2 regions of the Serratia sp. YWN4 genome follow, and region 2 is predicted to be linked to the other one. Evidence: predicted binding sites of a transcription regulator. Region 2 holds the regulator's gene; the other holds the start of a gene.

Region 1 (7,605 bases), 2.2 Mb from region 2:
ATGTACGCGGTAGAAACGTCAAGGTTACCGATATTATTCTGATACTGAACGGTGCCGTCTTGGCGGAACACCTGCACTGCGGTTGGATCAATAAAGCGAGCTTGGCGGCCTGTAGCGACATCTGAACTGGCGAAAACGTCACCGATGTCGGTAAACATAATCAGGCCGGAAGAGACTCGACCACCGGTAATTTTGCCGTACTGCGCCAAATCAAAACCGGCCCAGACGTAACGAGCTGTCAGGCTATCGTTATTACCCTCGACATTATTGGCATATTCGGCGGCGTTCACCTGATATTGTGCCAAGCCAATAATTGCAACCTGATCATTGACAACCTGACGACCAATAAACCCCAAACGCCCGTCAAAGTCACCTTGTGTGCTACCGGTTTTCTTGTCTGAGACATTGAATCCAAAGCGACCATAAAGCTCAACGTTCGAGCCATTGTCTTCCTTATAGATCACTGCAGCGTGAGCAGTCCCACTAGCAATAATGGATGCCAGTACTGTTTTTAATATGATTTTTCTCATGTTCAACCCGTTGGTATTTTAAAAGTGATGTAATGCTGTTCTTTAGCGAGAGGAATAATGTATTCTGATATTAAAATTTAAAAGGAATTCTTTATTCTTTTGTGGATATTGAGATCTGCGTCAAGAAATTTTAAAAATAGGCTGGTGATGCGGGGCAAGCGGCAGCGACGCAGTCAGCAACGGTCTGGCTTACTATCGCGCTGATCGCAGAGTTGAGGGTAAGATTCGGTTCCTAATCAGGAAGTGTTTTATTTTCATAACGCTAGCCAAAAACACGAACGGCTTTGACACTGTGGAACCGGTGAGCTATTTCCCCAACGGCACCACCAACGGCGTATGCGACACCGGATCGTCGATGATCATACACTTCAGCCCATACACCTGTTCGATCAACTCGGGCGTTACGATATCTTTTGGCGCACCTTCGGCCACCACTTTGCCGTCGCGCATGGCGATCAAGTGGCTGGCATAGCGGCAGGCGTGGTTCAGATCGTGCAGTACTACCACCAGGGTATAGCCATTTACCCGATTCAACTGGCGCAGCAGTTCCAGCAGATCAATCTGGTGGGTAATATCCAGCCAGGTAGTGGGTTCATCCAGCAGCAGCAGCGGGGTTTGCTGTGCCAAGACCATGGCGATCCACACCCGCTGGCGCTGCCCGCCGGACAACGTATCAACCGGTTGATCGGCCAACTGCGCTACGCCGGTGGAACGCATGGCCTGTTCAACCGCCTGCTGATCCTCTTCGCGCCAGCGGCTGAACAGGCGCTGATGCGGGTAGCGGCCACGCGCCACCAGATCGAAAACCGTAATGTCACCGGGGGCGATCGAACTTTGCGGCAGCAACCCAAGCTGGCGGGCGACGTCTTTGGTGGCGTAATCGCGGATCTGCTGGCCGTTGAGCCACACCGAACCGGCCTGTGGCTGCATCAGGCGGCTGAGCGTTTTTAACAGCGTGGATTTACCACAGGCGTTCGGGCCGATAATCACCGTCAGTTCGCCGTGCGGAATGGATACTGACAGGTCGCGGGCGACGATTTTTTTGTCGTAACTCAGCGTCAGGTTTTCGGCGCGCAGCGGCGCAGCTAACAGGTTTTCAGCATTCATTTTTTTCGCGACTCGCGGATTAATAACCAGATCAGATAAATGCCCCCCAGGCTAACGGTCAAAACGCCGACCGGCAACTGGTAAGGCATAAACAGGCGTTGGGCGGCGACATCTGCGGCCAGCAACAGCAACGCGCCGGTTAAGGCCGTCAGCAGCAGCACGTTTTGGTTGGCGCACAGGCGGCGGGCGATCTGCGGTGCTACCAGGGCAATGAACGAGATCGGGCCAGCCACGGCGGTTGCCGCTGCGATGAGCAGCACCCCGGCCAAGAACAGCAGCAGGCGCGAACGCTCAACGGCCACCCCCAGCGCACAGGCAGTATCATCACCCATTTCCAGCAGCCGCATGCGCCGGGCCAGCGCGGCCAGCAACATGACTGCCAGCAGGATCACCAGCACGGCGGGCAGGCTTTTTGCCCAGGAGATGCCGTTGAGCGAGCCCGCGCTCCACAAACCGGCGGTCATCGCCGATTCCAGCGAAGCGCTGACGATCATCCAGGTATTTAGGGCAAACAGCAGGGCGCGCACCGCAATGCCGACAATAATCAGGCGGAAAGCCTCAACGCCGTTGTGCCAGGCTAACAGGTAAATCAGCCCGGCGGTAATCAAGCCACCGGCCAGTGCGCCAGAGGTAATGCCGAGAATGCCGCCGTTGAACAGCACAATAACGACCAAAACGCCGCTGTAAGCGCCGGTATTGAAACCGATTACGTCCGGGCTGCCGAGCGGGTTGCGCAGCAACGATTGGAAGATCGCACCGCTGATGCCGAGTGCGGCTCCCAGCAGCAGCGCCAGAGCGACACGCGGCAAGCGCCACTGGGTGACGATAATCGCCAGATTAGCCGGGCCTTCGCCGCGCAGGGCGTCGATCACCTGCACGGCGCTGAGCGAAAGCGTGCCGGAAGCGAGGGCATAAACCGCCAGCGCCAGGCAGGCGAACAGCAAGAGCAAAGCGGTAACCAGCGGGCGTGCCAGCCGCAGTGGTTTTTTGGCGAGGGTTTGGCGAGAAACCATTAGGCTCATCTTATGCTCCCCGGCGGAACATGCGGCGCTGGCGTACCAGCATAATCAGCACCGGCGCGCCGATCAGCGACAGCACGATAGATACCTGCAACTCGCCCGGCACCAGAAAGCGGCCAATCAGATCGGCTGTCAGCAGCAGAATCGGCGTTAACACCAGGGTCCAGGGCAGCATCCAACTGAGTTCAGATCCTGCAAATCGCCGGGCAATATGCGGCATCATCAACCCGACAAAGGCGATCGGGCCAACGGCAGCGGTCGCGCTGCCGCACAGCAAGGTAATTGCCAGCAAACCGAGCAACTGCGTGCGCATAATGCCGGTGCCCAGCGCGGCGGCCAGTTCGCTGCCCATGCTCAGGCTATTTAGCGCTTTGGTCAGACACAGGGTCATTAACGTACCCAACAGGATCGGCAGGGCGACGGTGCGCACCACCGCCATGCTTTGAATATCGAGAGAACCGGCCTGCCAGAAACGCTGTTGATCAAACACCTGCGGGTTGAGCAGGGCAATGCCGGAAGTCAACCCTTCCAGCACCGCCGCCAGCGCTACCCCGGCCAGCGTCAGGCGAACCGGGCTGAGGCGGCTGCCGCCCAGCGCGCCAACCAGCGCCACCAATAATGAGGCAAAAAAAGCGCCCGCAAAGGCGAACCACAGATAGTGGCTGACGTCGGTCGCGCCGAAGAAGGTGATCCCTAATACCACCGCGAAACCGGCACCGAAGTTAACCCCCAGAATACCGGGATCGGCCAGCGGGTTGCGGGTGAGGGTTTGCATCAGCGCACCGGCCAGCCCAAGGGCAACCCCGGCCAATACGCCGATCAGCGTTCGTGGCAGCCGGGCTTCGGTCACGATGATGCAGTCGGCACCGGTACATTGCCCGTTCAGCGCCTCAAGCACGGTAGTAAAAGGGATGGATTTAGCCCCCAGCGACAGGCTGAGCATCATCATTAAGATCAAAACGGCAACGGCACACAGCAGCCCGAGCAGGCGCGGCCAGAATGAGCGGGATAAGCCCAGGAATGGGGCAGATAAAGGAGGAGAGCAATTACGCGTAAGCCGGAACATGACAGCCTATTATCAATTGAATATAAATGATATTTATTATCATTATTGATTGTATCTATCTATGGTAGCATAGCAGCCTGAGCAGCACTAGCGCTGTTCCTGATGAGTTTCAAGCTGCATAACGGAGTTCGGTTGTGGTGATAACAAGATGAATAAACCCTCTATTTTGCTCGATTTTGGCCTGCTGAAAACCAATGCGGTCTTTCGTGCGGTATTTTGCGCCCGTTTTATTTCGATTCTGGCACTCGGCCTGATGGCGATTGCCATCCCGGTACAGATCCAGGCGTTGACCGGTTCAACCTTGTTGGTCGGGCTAGCGGTGACGCTGGCCGGTAGCGGAATGTTTGCCGGTTTGCTGATGGGCGGAGTGCTGGCCGATCGCTATGAGCGCCGCCGCCTGATCCTGTTTGCCCGTTCCACCTGCGGTGTCGGTTTTGTCGGGCTGTGCCTGAATGCGGCGTTGCCTGCGCCTTCTCTGACCGCGATCTATCTGTTGGCGGTGTGGGACGGTTTCTTTGGTGCTGTCGGCGTGACCGCCTTACTGGCCGCCACGCCGGCGCTGGTGGGGCGTGAGAATATCGTGCAGGCCGGGGCCATCAGTATGTTGACCGTGCGTTTTGGCTCGATCCTCTCACCGGCGATTGGCGGCGCGGTGATCGCCAGCGCCGGTGTGGCCTGGAACTACGGCCTGGCGGCGTTAGGCACCATGTTGACGCTGATCCCTTTATTGCGCTTACCGCAGTTGCAACCACCGCCGCAGCCGCGTGAGCATCCGTTGCGTGCCTTGATCGGCGGTTTCACCTTCCTGCTGCAAAATAAAGTGATTGGCATGGTGGCGCTGATCGGCGCGCTGATGACCATGGCCAGTGCGGTGCGGGTGCTGTATCCGGCGATCTCCGGCATGTGGAATGTGAGCATCGGGCATTTGGGCTTTATGTATGCCGCCGTACCGTTGGGGGCGACGATCGGCGCTTTCACCAGCGGGCGAGTGGCGCAGGTCGCTAGGCCGGGCTGGGTGATGCTGCTGACGGCGATTGCCGCCTTTGCTGCTATCGGGCTGTTTGGCCTGATGCCGTGGTATGGCATGGCGCTGCTGTGTCTGGTGGCTTTTGGTTACCTTAGCGCGCTGAACTCGCTGTTGCAGTATGGGCTGATTCAGAACCTGACGCCGGATGCGTTTCTTGGCCGCATCAACGGGCTGTGGACCGCACAGAACGTGGTCGGCGATGCGCTAGGTGCCTTGCTACTGGGAGCAATGGGGGCGTTTATGCTGCCAGCCATGACCTCAACCAGCTTTGGTTTTGGCGCCGTACTGCTGGCGGTGGTATTGGCGTTCGCCATGCGCGGTTTGCGCCAGGTAGGCAGTGGCGGGCAGAGCCATGTGCTACAACCCGCCGCTGAAGCTACTGAGAAATAAATAGCTGCTCAAGACGCGCCAGCAGGTTGCTGGCGCTGTAATAATCCAGGCGGAAAGTATCGTTGCCCAGCGCATAAACCCGTTGGTTTTCTACCGCGGGCAGATGCGCCAGAAAGCTGTTGCTCATCAGCCGCTGCACGTCGGTTTCGTCATTGGCAAACAGCAGCAGGGTTTGGCCATTCAGACCCTGCGCCAGATTTTCCCCACCTAATTGAATAATGTCTTTGCGCGCCCCTTGGCTGGTGCTGGCGTTGAGCTTTGGCGGCAGCGTTGCCAGAGTAAAGCCTAACTGCTGTAGCAGTTGCCCTTGTGAGGAGTCGGCGGTCCACAGGTTGGCATTTTTGCCATCGCTGCGTAAGACCAGCGCCGATGTGGGCTGCGCAGGCAACGTCATCCGCTGTTTCAGCGCTTTTTCTCGTGCCGCAAACTCACTGACGGCTTTCTCCGCCTGGGCTTCGTGCCCGGTTGCCTGGCCGAGAATGAGCGCCAGCTCCTGCCAACTCTTGTTGTCGTAATTCACCACCAGTACCGGTGCAATGGCCGATAACTGATCGTACAGGCGCAGCGCGGAATCGGCACCGGTGGCGGACATCACAATCAGGTCAGGGGCTTCACCGGCTACCGCTTCGGCATTGGGTTCACCGATGTATAAGCGCTTCACGCCGCGCTGGGCGGCGATCTCACCCCATTGATGGAAAAACCCCTGTTTATCTGACAGCTGGTTGTTTGGGCTGGTGGCTCCGCTGGCGATCACCGGGGCACCAATGGCTAACAGGGTGCCGGTGACGGTGACGCTGGTAGAGACAATCCGCACCGGGGGCTGCTTGAGGGTTATCACGCCGTGTGAAGTGGTAAGGCTGCGTGGCCACTCTGCTGTGGTTGATGCTTGGGCTATGCCCAGTGCCAGCATGGCAAACAGCGCCAGGCCGAATCGCAAGGTAGGTATCATTTTCGGGAGTCTCTGTTTAAATGTTAATAATTATCATTTTAATGAATGAAGTCACAAAATGTATACGTCGATTTTGATGCAAAGAAGTTTTTACATTTATTGACATGGCAAATTCGGGAAGGTATTTTACCGCAACGTAATACAAATGATAATCATTATTATATTGGTTGTTGTTTCCAAATAGAGGAAGTGCCGATGGTGTTAGCCGTTAAGGGTACCGAACAAGAGGGGCTGCAAAGCAGAGATCGTGCGCTACAGTCAGCCACGGTTTCCCCAACCTCAGGTTTCTTTTTTACTTCTCCTTATCGTAGCCTGAGCACGCAAGGGTGCTTTGCCAAAATTACGCAGCCTGCCGCCGATGGCGATAATCTGCAAGGCACCTTCCAGCGGGCAGTACAGCAGGCGTTTGCCCAAGCCCGACAGGCAGGGATACCAAACCCGGTGCTGTGCGGCGCTATTCCTTTCGATACCCGTCAACCGTCGGCGTTATTTATCCCCCAGCAGACCCAGTGGTTTGAACGTGAAGCCTTTATGGCAGGCGTGAAACCCACAACAGCCGCGTTGCCCGCCATTACCCGCCAGACCGAGTTACCGAAGCAGGCGCAGTTTATGCAAATGGTGGCCGATGCGGTGCAGGTGACCGGCGGTGAACAGCTGGAAAAAGTGGTGCTTTCTCGCCTGCTGGAGATTGAAACCAGCCAACGGATAGACTCGCAGGCACTGATGATGCGCATCATTGCCCAGAATCCACAGGGTTTCCATTTCCATGTCCCGCTGGAAGAGGGGGCGTTGGTGGGGGCCAGCCCGGAACTGCTGCTGCGCAAGTACGGTAATCAGTTCCATTCGAACCCGCTGGCAGGGTCGGCACGGCGTGAAAGCGATCCTCAACAGGATCGTCAAGCCAGTGAGCAACTGCTGGCGTCGAGCAAAGATCGCTATGAACACCAGATTGTCACCGCAGATATGCGTCAGGTCTTGCGTGGCCGCTGCCGCCATCTGCATATTCCCGCTTCCCCGGAACTGCTGAGCACCACGACGCTGTGGCACCTTTCGACGCCGATCGACGGCGAAGTGGCCGAACGGGCAGAGAACGCGCTGTCGCTGGCCTGCCTGTTGCACCCGACGCCAGCACTTTGCGGCACACCGACGCTGGAAGCGCGTGAACTGATCGCGCAGTTGGAGCCTTTTGAGCGTGGGCTATTTGGCGGCATTGTTGGTTGGTGTGACGCCGAAGGTAACGGTGAGTGGGTGGTTACTATCCGCTGCGGTACGGTCAACGCCAATCAGGTGCGCCTGTTTGCCGGCGCGGGCATTGTGCCGGACTCATCTCCACAGGCTGAATGGCATGAAACCGGCACCAAACTCAGCACCATGCTGCGTGCCTTTGGCCTTCAAGGATAAACATCTTATGAGTATTGCTTTTACCCCCTGGCCCGAGGATTTCGCGCGCCGTTACCGTGAACGTGGCTATTGGATCGATAAGCCGCTGACCGAGATCTTGGCCCGGCAGGCAGACA
Region 2 (7,605 bases):
ACTCTGGCCAACGATGGCCAGGAAATCAAAGATAAAGACTGGGCAATTTATTTCCACAGTCCGCGTCAGACGCTGAAAGTGGATAACGAACAGTTCAAGATTACCCATATCACTGGCGATCTGTACAAGCTGGAACCTACCGACAAATTCACCAGCTTCCCGGCCAAGCAGGCCGTTGAAATCCCGATTATTGCCGAATACTGGCAGGTGTTCCACAGTGATTTCTTGCCGCGCTGGTATGCCACTTCAGGTGATGCCAAGCCTAAGATCCTGGCGAATACCGATACCGAAGATGTGAACCAGTTTGTTACCCCGTTCACCGGTGACCAGTGGAAGCGTACCAAGGATGACCATAACATTCTGATGGTGCCAGAAAGCCGCTTCACCAAGAATCAGGATCTGAAAGTGCTGCCAGCGGCAGCATTGCGTGGCCAGATTATGCCAACGCCGATGGAAGTTAAGGTTCATCAGCATGATGTGGATCTGAGCAAAGGTGTTGCCTTGGATCTAAGCGCGTTGACCAAACCAGCGGCAGATGCGGCAGCCAAGCGTTTTGAACTGCTGGGCGTGGCAAACCATGCTGGTGGTTATCCAATCAAAACCGATATTCAACCGGGCGCATTTAAAGGCGATCTGGCGGTTCCAGGCGCTTACCAACTGAAGATTGGTGAGAAAGGGGCTGCGATCACCGGCTTCGATCAGGCCGGGGTGTTCTATGGCCTGCAATCCATTCTGTCGCTGATCCCGTCTGACGGCAGCAAGAAGATTGCCACGCTGGATGCCAAAGATGCACCGCGTTTCCAATACCGCGGCATCTTCCTGGATGTGGCGCGTAACTTCCACCATAAAGATGCGGTGCTGCGTCTGTTGGATCAGATGGCGGCCTATAAGCTGAATAAATTCCACTTCCACCTGACGGATGATGAAGGCTGGCGTATTGAGATCCCAGGCCTGCCGGAACTGACCGAGGTGGGTGGCCAGCGTTGCCATGACCTGAGCGAAACCACCTGTCTGCTGCCGCAATACGGTTCAGGCCCAGAGCCGCACGGTGGTTTCTTCTCCCGTCAGGACTATATCGACATCGTTAAATATGCTCAGGCACGCCAGATTGAAGTGATCCCAGAGATTGACATGCCTGCGCATGCCCGCGCTGCGATCGTTTCCATGGAAGCGCGCTACAAGAAACTGCTGGCTGAAGGTAAAGAGAAAGAGGCGAATGAGTTCCGCCTGGTGGATCCGACCGATACGTCCAATACCACCTCGGTGCAGTATTTTAACCGTCAGAGCTACCTGAACCCGTGCCTGGATTCATCCAAAAACTTTGTTGATAAAGTGATTGGTGAAGTCGCCCAGATGCACAAAGAAGCCGGTCAACCACTGCAAACCTGGCATTTTGGTGGGGATGAAGCGAAGAACATCCGCTTGGGTGCCGGTTATACCGATGTGAAGAAGCCGGAAGCGGGCAAGGGCATTCTTGATCTGAGCAAAGAAGACAAGCCATGGGCCAAGTCTGAGGTTTGTCAGGCGATCATCAAAGACGGCAAAGTGGAAGATATGGAACACTTGCCGAGCTACTTCGGGCTTGAAGTCAGCCAACTGGTGAAAGCGCACGGCATTGACAGCATGCAGGCGTGGCAGGATGGCCTGAAAGATGCCAAAGACTCGAAAGCCTTCGCGACTAAGAATGTTACGGTGAACTTCTGGGATACCCTGTTCTGGGGCGGCTTCGACTCAGCCAACGACTGGGCGAACAAGGGCTATCAGGTGGTGATCTCCAACCCGGATTACGTCTATATGGACTTCCCCTATGAAGTGACCCCGGAAGAGCATGGTTACTACTGGGGCACCCGTTTCAGCGATGAGCAGAAGATCTTCAGCTTCGCACCAAACAACCTGCCGCAAAACGCTGAAACCTCGGTTGACCGCGATGGCAACCATTTCACCGCCAAGAGTGACAAATCATGGCCGGGTGCTTATGGCCTCTCAGCTCAGCTGTGGAGTGAAGTTGTGCGTACCGACCAGCAAATGGAATACATGATTTATCCACGTGCTCTGTCTGTTGCGGAACGTGCCTGGCACCGTGCGAGCTGGGAGCAGGATTATCAAGCCGGTCGTGAATACAAAGGTGGCGAAACCCATCATGTCGATACCAAGACGCTGGAAAAGGACTGGCTGCACTTTGCCAACCTGATCGGGCAACGTGAGTTGGCCAAGCTGGATAAAGGTGGCGTGAGCTACCGTCTGCCAGTGCCGGGAGCACGCGTTGTTGATGGCAAGCTGGAGGCTAATATCTCCTTGCCTGGTTTGGCTATTGAATATTCTACCGATGGCGGCAAACAGTGGCAGCGCTATGACGATCGTGCTCGCCCGGCCGTTGCGGGTGATGTTCAAATCCGTGCGGTCAGCCCGGATGGCAAACGTTTCAGCCGTGCCGAGCCGGTAAAAGCCTAAGCCAAAACTCAGCCCATCTGCGTGTCGGCGGATGGGCTGTAGGTGTAGTCCGTGTCAGAAAGAAGTGCTGCAAGAGAGTGCAATATTTGGAATTATCATTTTCCCCGGCCTGTCCGGGGATTTTTTTGTCTGTAAATCGCAGGCACAAAAAAACCGCCATTAAGGCGGTTTCTCGATTCTGGCAGGCCAGAGTTATCGCTTGTCATGCAGCGTATCGTTTTCGCGGCAATCACCTACTTCACAATGGCCGTACAGGTACAGGCTGTGATTGGTGAGCTTAATACCGTGCTGTTTGGCGATATCACGCTGACGCACTTCGATAGGTTCGTCGCTGAACTCGATCACTTTGCCACAGTCCAGGCAAATCAGGTGATCGTGATGATGCTGCTGGGTCAGTTCGAACACGGATTTACCGCCTTCGAAATTGTGACGAGTCACAATGCCCGCATCATCAAATTGATTCAGTACGCGATAAACCGTTGCCAAGCCGATTTCCTCACCCATATCTATCAGTTTTTTGTACAGATCTTCCGCACTGACGTGATGGCATGCCGGATCCTGCAAGACTTCCAGAATTTTGAGTCGCGGAAGCGTGACTTTTAAGCCGGCCTTCTTCAATGCGTTATTGTTGTCAGTCATGCGGATTCAGTCCTGTTACTGTGCTAATCAAGTTGGGGCGTTTTCGCCTATGGCATTGGTCGGCACAAAAAGAATTAATTGCGTCTCATTATAGAACCGCTTGCTCTAAATAGAAACCGTCGGTTGTTAACAAAGGTATATCTGCACTATTGCATAAGGGTATATGCAACGTCTTGATGGATGGGATAAACCGATGCCGCAGTTTACCCTGATAGTGCGGGAAGTTACAGACTTGTAGCTTCTATTACTCTAATCCGTGATACCGATAGCAGCCCTGTAGCCGACACTATGCGCTTTGCAGGGCTTTTGTACAATATCTGGAGGGGGGCTTAGCCGACGATGTCGGCCAGGCTCAGCTCTTCGCTGATTTGTTTAACCCAGGCATCTACGCGTTCGTTGGTCAGTTCAGGCTGACGATCTTCGTCGATAGCCAAGCCGACGAAGTGATGGTCGTCTGCCAAGCCTTTAGAGGCTTCGAAGTGGTAGCTTTTGGTTGGCCAGTGGCCGATGATCGCAGCACCACGCGGTTCGATGATGTCACGGATGGTACCCATCGCATCGCAGAAATATTCTGCATAGTCTTCTTGGTCACCACAACCAAACAGCGCCACCAGCTTGCCGTTGAAGTCAATATCTTCCAGCGTTGGGAAGAAGTCATCCCAGTCACACTGGGCTTCACCGTAATACCAGGTGGGGATGCCGAGCAGCAGGATGTCGAAAGCTTCCAGATCTTCTTTACTGCTTTTGGCAATGTCGTGAATTTCAGCCACGTCTTTGCCATATTTTTGCTGAAGATTTTTCTGGATCATCTTGGCAATGTTTTCGGTATTGCCAGTATCGCTGCCAAAGAAAATGCCTACATGAGCCATATTGCAGATAACCTTTTTAATTCAGTGGATATACCTTTGGTGTTCGTGGGTTGCTTACCTGCAACGTCGAGCCTTTGGGTATCGTCTTACGTAAGATCAAGGCAAGAGTTCAACGTGGTGACTCTCTCTTACCGGTAAATAACCATCATGCCAGAAATGTGCTCTGGGGTTTTATCGCATTTATGCGATGCGGGGGGATCAGTACCAGCGGTGTTGATCCGGCGTCATCCTTAACGCCGCGCCGCGCGTGCGGCTGAAGAGATCATGATTCTGGCTGTTCTTCCGCCAGTTTTGCCAGCAGCATTTGCTCAATCAATTCGCTGCGACTGATATCGCGCTGATCCGCCAGTTTGTTCAGAGCATCCACGGCGTCTGCGTTGATTTTCAGCTCCACACGCCGTAATCCACGCACTTTGTCACGCCGTAGCTGATTACGCTTATTGATTCTAAGCTGTTCATCACGGGAAAGCGGGTTGGTTTTCGGTCGCCCCGGACGGCGTTCATCTGCGAACAGATCCAGCGTCGTGCGATCCGTTTGTTCTTTTGCCATTGTTGCGGACTACTGCAAGGGAGTTTGCATCAGAAAGCGTTTTCACACTTCCAGACGGTTCAGTTAACACCATTCGGGCCAATAAACCCTAAGCCAAATTTACCTCCAGCCAAGTGCTTGTTTGCACGTTGAACTGGGCGGCAAAATTATATCCCCGCAGGACCCAAGCTATAGCAGCTTGAAAGACGTCGGAAATAGCGCGCCATATTACCCCAGCAGATAGAGCAACGACAATGCTTAACTTAGCCAAAAACGCGCTAACTCGTTCTCTTTAGCACGTTTTTTCACCACTTTGTTTCAGGCTTCATCAAGGAAGCGGCGGATGGCCCGTAACACAGCGTCCGGTTTTTCCGCATGAACCCAATGGCCGGTACCTGCGACGGCGTAAGCTCGGGCCTGCGGGAATTGGCGGGCAATGTCTTCGCGGTACTCATCCTGCACATAAGGCGAAAGCCCACCGCGGATAAATAGCGTTGGATGTGGCCAAGAGGGGACATTTTGCCAGCCGATCATGCTCGCGTATTGTGCGATCAATACCGGCAGGTTGAAGCGCCAGGTTCCGGCATGAAAAGACTTTAACAAGAACTGGATCACGCCTTCTTCATCCAGATATTCGCGCATCAGCTGTGCCGCCGGTTGCCGTTGGCTAATACCGGCATCGGTGACCGCTTGCAGAGCAGCAAAAATCTTGTCGTGGCGGCGGGTGTTATAAGCCACCGGGGCGATATCGATCACAATCAGCCGTTCAACCCGCTCAGGGGCTATCGCCGTGAGCGCCATGGCGGCTTTACCACCCATGGAGTGGCCGATGACGATGACCTTATCCAACTGCAAATCATCCAGCAACGTCAGCAGATCCTGCGCCATCGCCGGATAGGTCATCTCATCAGCACGCGGCGAAAGCCCATGATTGCGCAGATCGACCTTGATCACCGTATGCTGTTGATTCAGGTCGCGTGCCAGTATGCCAAGGTTATCCAGGTTGCCGAACATGCCGTGGAGCAGCACTATCGGTAATGTGGGAGCCTCGGCAGCCAAGAGTTGATAATGTAATTTCATGGTGAAGTTTACGATTTAAAGACATTGGGTCAGGGTATCATGCTTAGGTAGGTATTTATAAGTTAGATAGATGTTATCAATACCTTTCTGGCAGCACATTGTTGATGCCAAGCTACTCAGAAGAAAGCCACTGTGAAAGCAGAGCATGAAGCTGCGAAGGCTCTAATGGCTTAGATAACACCAGGTAACCCTCTCTTTCCGCTTGTTGCAAGATCTCCGAATTAAATTCGCCGCTGACCATCGCGCCACTGGCCTGTGGTAAACGTTGGAGTAACTCCTGCAAAATATCGAAACCACTCTCACCTGAACGCAAGCGCTGATCGCACAAGATCGCCTGCGGAGAAAAGCCGCTCTCAAGCACGGCAAAAGCTTCGTTGGCAGAAGCGACGCAGCGAACCGTCACTCCCCAAGCCTGCATCAGGCTCTCCCAGGCAGAGGTAACCAAGGGATCGTCGTCAACGACCAAGCAGGTTCCGGAAAGCGTTCTATGCGGTGCGGATAAGGATTTTTGCTGTGCGGTTAATGGCGCTATGGCTGCCATTGTGTCGCTGGCTGGCAGAAGCATCCAAAAACGTGAACCTTTCCCTTCTATCGAGCTCATTCCGCACTGTACTTTCATCAGTTTCGCGCATCTTGCTACTACCGCCAGGCCCAGTCCATGCCCGGCACTGTCTATACGCCAGGCAAGCTCCGGGCGATAGAAGGGAGAGAAAATCTGGCTTTTTTCAGCATCAGCAACGCCAATTCCGGTATCCCAGACTTCGATCAACCACTCTTTGCCACGCGGGCGAACAGAGATCAGCACCCCACCTTGTGGGGTGTATCGTAGTGCGTTGTGCGTCAGGTTGATTAACGACTGTTTGAGCAACGAGAGATCGCCTAAAGCAACGCAGCGTTGCCGAGGGAATCTCGAGCGTAGCGTTAAGCCCCTATTATTCGCCTCTTCACGAAACAGAGTGATGATCGAGTCGATTAATGGCACTAACTCCACGTTTGTCTGCGGGACATTGATGGCATTGTTTTCTATTATTGTCAGGTCCAACAGTGAGTTAAACATTAAATGTAACGAACGCACACTCTCTTGCAGATCATGGAGCTGCGGGTTCAACCGGGGATCGCGATTCTTGTGCACGATCGCTTCAATCAAAAATCCCATTGCGTGAATCGGTTGGCGGAGATCGTGGCTGGCGGTGGTGAGAAACAGGTTTTTATCATGTAATGCCTGTTCCGCCTCCTCTTTCGCCACACGGAATTTCTCAGCCAATAAGATGCTGTCTTCTTCCAGTCTGACCTGTTGCAGGAAGAAGGCGTGTGAGGTTAAAGCATGACGATAAATAGCAACGGCATACAGTAGATTAAGCAAGAAAATGATTGGCCAGACTTCACCCGATCGCCACGGGATCAGGACCAACAACATTCCCCAACAGCTGATAAAAAACCGCTGGAATGCACCCAATAGCGGGGTCAGATGTGTCGCGTTGGCGGCGATGATAGCGGCAATACTGATATTGAGCAGCAGAGTGAAATCAAAGGATTGGCTCATGGCTGTCACGATCATCAACGAAGACAGGCCGATACCGTGCAGCAAGGCTACCCGATTCACCAAGGTAACCACTGGGCCAGCATGATGGTGTCAGCCGTTGTACTCAGTTTCTGGTGATAGCGGTAGTGCCAAATCCTGACGAGCACGGCGGCAATAAGATAGAGAACAATCCAACAGATAACGGGCGTCAGCGGCAGTTGCAGCTTATAGAGCCAAATGGCAAACACCATACCGACAAAAGGCACAGCATTGATGCTAAAAACCAATCGCGCTAACACATTGTTCAACAAACGGAGCTGCGAGTGCGGCTTGATGCCGTGCGGAGATTTATCACTGAGGGTTTTCATCATAGCGTGAAGCGTCTTCCCTGAAGTAACGTGATAGCCTCGACTCGGTTATTGACGCCAAGCTTACTGAGAATACCGGTAATATGCTCTTTGATCGTGGGTTCAGACACTGCCAGCGTCATGGCAATGCGTTTATTTGAGAATCCC

What was found. Region 2 encodes Fur, which represses iron uptake genes when iron is present. Its sites were predicted from a motif close to ATAATAATGAGAACNACTATCAA; they were not measured.
Region 1: the regulator Fur is predicted to act here: its motif matches at 3,743-3,765, upstream of fepD (Fe(3+)-siderophore ABC transporter permease).

What each region holds. Positions count from the first base shown of each region.
Region 1 covers NZ_CM147696.1:3,698,211-3,705,815, reverse strand. The annotation lists gene ACX9GT_RS17445 (porin) at 1-530, opposite strand, end outside; gene ACX9GT_RS17440 (ATP-binding cassette domain-containing protein) at 837-1,637, opposite strand; gene fepG (iron-enterobactin ABC transporter permease) at 1,634-2,659, opposite strand; gene fepD (Fe(3+)-siderophore ABC transporter permease) at 2,661-3,722, opposite strand; gene entS (enterobactin transporter EntS) at 3,871-5,139, shown strand; gene fepB (Fe2+-enterobactin ABC transporter substrate-binding protein) at 5,126-6,088, opposite strand; gene ACX9GT_RS17415 (isochorismate synthase) at 6,284-7,489, shown strand; gene ACX9GT_RS17410 ((2,3-dihydroxybenzoyl)adenylate synthase) at 7,497-7,605, shown strand, end outside.
Region 2 covers NZ_CM147696.1:1,529,401-1,537,005, forward strand. The annotation lists gene ACX9GT_RS07170 (family 20 glycosylhydrolase) at 1-2,451, shown strand, start outside; gene fur (ferric iron uptake transcriptional regulator) at 2,644-3,090, opposite strand; gene fldA (flavodoxin FldA) at 3,420-3,959, opposite strand; gene ybfE (LexA regulated protein) at 4,222-4,509, opposite strand; gene ybfF (esterase) at 4,807-5,568, opposite strand; partial or broken gene ACX9GT_RS07195 (hybrid sensor histidine kinase/response regulator) at 5,681-7,458, opposite strand; gene ACX9GT_RS07200 (LuxR C-terminal-related transcriptional regulator) at 7,458-7,605, opposite strand, start outside.